DNA from 2 places in the Nocardia sp. NPDC056952 genome. Region 1 is predicted to be linked to the other one. Evidence: predicted binding sites of a transcription regulator. Region 1 holds the regulator's gene; the other holds the start of a gene.

What was found. The regulator HspR, encoded in region 1, represses chaperone genes until heat shock. The targets are predictions, from matches to a motif close to ANNTGAGTNNNNNNNACTCANNT.
Region 2: the regulator HspR is predicted to act here: its motif matches at 1,573-1,595, upstream of lon (endopeptidase La).

The regions. Positions count from the first base shown of each region.
Region 1 covers NZ_JBHURA010000006.1:20,937-23,333, forward strand. Annotated here, with positions in the region: gene dnaJ (molecular chaperone DnaJ) at 1-778, shown strand, start outside; gene ACFTS5_RS21145 (heat shock protein transcriptional repressor HspR) at 781-1,182, shown strand; gene ACFTS5_RS21150 (FAD-binding oxidoreductase) at 1,799-2,397, shown strand, end outside.
Region 2 covers NZ_JBHURA010000007.1:126,207-128,603, forward strand. Annotated here, with positions in the region: gene ACFTS5_RS23880 (RNA polymerase sigma factor) at 1-1,017, opposite strand, end outside; gene ACFTS5_RS23885 (YciI family protein) at 1,014-1,421, opposite strand; gene lon (endopeptidase La) at 1,610-2,397, shown strand, end outside.

The DNA of each region.
Region 1 (2,397 bases):
CCGGGCGGCGGCTCGTCCGCGCCGCGGCTCCGACGTGGAGACCGAGACGACCCTGGGTTTCCGTGAGGCCGCCCAGGGCGTCACCGTTCCGCTGCGGATGACGAGTCCCTCGCCGTGCACCACCTGTCACGGCAGCGGTGCCAAGCCGGGCACCAGCCCGCGCGTGTGCCCGCACTGCAACGGTGCGGGCGTGGTCAGCCGCAATCAGGGCGCGTTCGGTTTCAGCGAGCCCTGCGACGACTGCCGCGGCACCGGGTCGATCATCGACGACCCGTGCACCGACTGCTCGGGCACCGGTATCCAGAACCGCACCCGCACCATCACCGTCCGGATCCCACCGGGCGTCAGTGACGGTCAGAAGATCCGGCTGGCCGGTCAGGGCGAGGCGGGTCTGCGCGGTGCGCCTTCGGGCGACTTGTATGTCACCGTGCACGTCAGCCAGGACAAGGTCTTCGGCCGTCAAGGCGACGACCTCACCCTGGTGCTCCCGGTGAGCTACAGCGAATTGGTTCTGGGGACAACGGTTTCCGTGCCGACGCTGGACGGCCGGGTCGGTGTGAAGGTGCCCGCGGGTACCGCCGACGGGCGTATCCTGCGAGTCCGTGGTCGTGGCGTGCCCAAGCGCGGCGCGGCGGGCGGCGCCGGTGACCTGCTGGTCACGGTGAAGGTCGCGGTGCCGCAATCGCTCGACTCCGACGCCACCGATGCGCTCAAGCGCTATCAGGAGGCGGAGAAGGCCAGTGGCTTCGAACCGCGTGCAGGATGGGCGGGTGCTTGATGATGTCCGATGATCCGAAGTCTGTTTCGGGTGCGACCGCGCGTGCCGAGTTCTTCATGATCTCGGTGGCGGCTCAGCTGGCGGGGATGCACGCGCAGACGCTGCGTACCTACGACCGGCTGGGTTTGGTCACCCCGCAACGGACCTCGGGTGGCGGACGCCGTTATTCGGCCCGCGACGTCGAGGTGCTGCGCGAGGTGCAGCGCCTGTCGCAGGACGAGGGCGTCAATCTCGCCGGCATCAAGCGCATCATCGAGCTCACCAATCAGGTGGAGGCGTTGCAGCAGCGCGTCGAGGAGATGAGCGCGGAGATGGAGCGGTTGCGGGCGGGCTACCGGCCCGATCTGTCGCCGCCCGCACGCAGTACCGCGCTCGTGGTGTGGCAGCCACGGCATCGGCGCTGAGTCGTCTTCGATTCGACGAGCCTCCGGTTCGCCCATCCGCTGTGGTGGATGCGAGCCGGGGGCTCGTTCGTCTCCGGTCAACCCCCGGCGACCGGCTGGTGACTCTCCAGCAACTCACTTATTCGTGATCTTGCTGATCGGAAGTAGCGTCGCGGCGCGCTGAGGTGGGGATTTATCACCGTGGACGTCCAAAAGTTTGCTGCCCGGATGCTGAATTCGGATCAATCGGAAGGCAATTCGCTGCCCGCGACCAGCCACTCCGGTGCGCCGACCCCGCGTGTCATGGCTCGGCGCGTCGGATCGCCACCTGCGGGCGACGTTGCGGAAGGGTCGCTCTACCAGGGCCATTGGTCACCAATTGCCTGATACGCCCGGTGGTTTCGAGAATCGTGAGCGGCTGTTCACCCTCAATTAACGGGCTTCAGGTATGTTTTCATGAGAAACTACTGGGAACCGCCTGGTATTTCGCGAATTACATGCGTGATGTTTAAGAGTACGATTCCTAAGCTGGCAAACCTCGCCTAGACTTCTCGCATCGGCTGCTGACGAGTGTCCTCCCAGCCCGTCACTCGCCGGCGCGGCTAGCGTTCGATGGCGAAACGAGGTTGTGACACATATGGATTCGCGGACTGTCGCTTTGATCCGTACTACGTTCAAGGCGGTTGCTGCGGAAGAAGGTGGGCCCGAGAAGCTGTCGAGGTCGTTCTACTCGATCCTCTTCACGGACTACCCCGGTGTCCGCGACTACTTCCCGGCTGCCATGGACTCCCAGCGCGACCGACTCGTCACGGCGATCTCCTACGCCCTCGACCGGCTGGAGGAGCCCGACAAGCTGCTGCCGTTCCTGGCCCAGCTCGGGCGCGACCATCGCAAATACGGCGTGCAACCGGCGCACTATGTGGCCGTGGCCAACTCGCTGAAATCCGCCATGCGGTTGTTCGCCGGTGCGGAGATGTGGACCGACGAGGTCGCCAGCGCATGGGACGAAGGTCTGGCCACCATCAGCGGCGCGATGATCAGCGCCGCCGACAAGGAGACCACCCCGGCTACCTGGACGGGCACCGTCGTCGAACATCGCGAGGTGCTGCGCAATCTCTCGATCGTCCGGGTCCAGCTCGACGTGCCGATGCAGTACGCCGCCGGTCAGTATCTCAGCGTGCAGATTCCCTCGCGGCCGCGGATGTGGCGCTATCTCTCGCCCGCGAACCCGGCCAA
Region 2 (2,397 bases), on a different contig from region 1:
TTCGAGGAGGTAGGCCCGGGATGCGCTGTGGCGCGGTAGTTCCGGGTCGAGATCGGCGAGAGCGGCCAGGCCGGCTCGGGGGCCGTCGGCCTCGCCGACCGCGACCGCGCGATTCAGGCGCACCACCGGGCTGTCGGTGAGAAGCAGTAGTTCGTCGTACCACTCCACGATCTGTATCCAGTCCGTTTCGGCGGTGCTCGGCGCGTCCGCGTGCAGGGCCGCGATCGCGGCTTGGGCCTGGTATTCGCCCAGGCGGTCACGGGCCAGCGCGGCTTGCAGGATCGTCACGCCCTCGGCGATAAGGTGTGTGTCCCACCGGGATCGGTCCTGTTCGGCGAGCGGAATCAAGCGCCCGCCCTCGGTGCGCGACGCCCGGCGGGCGTGGTGCAGCAGCATCAGCGCGAGCAGCCCCGAGACCTCGGGTTCGCCGGTCGAGGCGGCGAGCTGACGGGTGAGGCGGATGGCTTCGGCGGCCAGGTCGATGTCGCCGCTGTAGCCCTCGTTGAAGACGAGGTAGAGCACCCGCAGCACCGTTGCCGGATCGCTGGGACGGTCGAGCGGTAAGCCCGTGATCCGCTTCTTGGCCCGGCTGATCCGTTGCGCCATAGTCGATTCCGGAACCAGGTAGGCCGTCGCGATCTGCCGGGTCGTCAGGCCGCCGACCGCACGCAAGGTCAGCGCGACGGCCGAGCCCGGCGACAACGCGGGATGCGCGCACAGGAAATACAGCCACAGCGTGTCGTCCGTGGCGGGCACCGGGCCGGCTTCGGGCTCGGCGTCGACCGCGAATTCACGCCCACGCCTGGACGTTTCGGCGCGCGTCGCGTCGATGAATTTTCGCCAGGCGACGGCGACGAGCCAGCCTTTCGCATCGCGCGGTGGATCGTCGGGCCAGGTTTCCAGCGCCCGGATCAGCGCTTCCTGTACCGCGTCCTCGGCCGCGGCGAACTCGGCCCCGCGGCGGACGAGGATCCCGATCACCGCGGGGACGAGTTCGCGCACCAGCGCTTCGTTCATTCGGTCACCGTGGGCAATTCCGCGTAGAACGGCCGCAGTTCGAGCCACTCCTGCACCGGCTTCCCGCCCGCCCCCGGTGCCGCGGACAGCTCCCCTGCCAGCTCGAGCGCCCGGTCGTAGGTGTCGACGTCGATGATCATCCAGCCGGCGATCAGGTCCTTGGTCTCCGCGAACGGCCCGTCGGTGACCGGCGGGCGCCCCTCGCCGTCGGAGCGGACGAACGTGCCCTGCGTGGTCAGCGCCTGACTGTCGACGTACTCGCCGGTCGATTGCAGCCGTGTCGCGAAATCCTGCATGTACCGCACGTGCGCGGTCACCTCCTCGGGCGTCCACTGATCCATCGGCACGTCGTTGACGGACGCGGGAGCGCCACGGTAGTGCTTGAGCAGCAGGTACTTGGCCATGATGTTCTCCTCGGTTCGTGTGCTGTGTGGGTTGTACCCCTGGGACGGAGCCACCCACGCGTTCTCGACATCGGCCGCACAAGAATCTCGGCCGATTATTTTCGCCGTGAGTGAACGGCGCCACCTGCAGGAACAAACCGCCGGGGGTCCATGTTGAGTCAGCAAAGCTCAACTTTGGAAGGGTCGACATGACTTCAGCTCAGAACCTGCCGGTGCTGTTCCTGACCGATCCGATCGTGCTGCCGGGCATGGTCGTGCCCATCGAATTGGACGAATCCGCGCAGGCCGCCATCGACGCCGCCCAGGCGGCCAAAACCGGTTCGGTGCTGGTCGCGCCGCGCCTCGACGAGGGCTACGCGTCCTACGGCGTCGTCGCCACCATCGAACAGGTCGGCCGGATGCGCGGCGGCGCGCCCGCGGCCGTGCTGAAGGCCGAGCGCCGCGCCCGGATCGGGCACGGCGTCACCGGGCCGGGCGCCGCGCTGTGGGTGGAGGCCGAACTCGTCGAGGCGGTCGAGCCCGACGAGCGGACCACCGAGCTCGCCGCCGAGTACAAGAAGCTGGTCGTCGCCGTGCTGCAGCGGCGTGAGGCCTGGCAGATCATCGACATCGTCAACCAGCTCGACGACGTAGAGGCCATCGCCGACACCGCGGGCTACGCGCCGTACCTGTCCGATGACCAGAAGCGCGAACTGCTCGAGACCCCCGATGTCGCGGTGCGGCTGACCAAGCAGATCGACTGGATCAAGGACCACATCGCCGAGGTGGAGGTCACCGACAAGATCTCCGAGGACGTCCGCGACGGCATGGAGAAGAGTCAGCGCGAGTTCCTGCTGCGTCAGCAGCTCAACGCCATCCGCAAGGAACTCGGTGAGGACGAACCCGACGGCGCCGACGACTACCGCACCCGCGTGGAGAACGCGGACCTGCCCGAGAACGTGCGCGCCGAGGCGCTGCGCGAGGTCGGCCGGCTGGA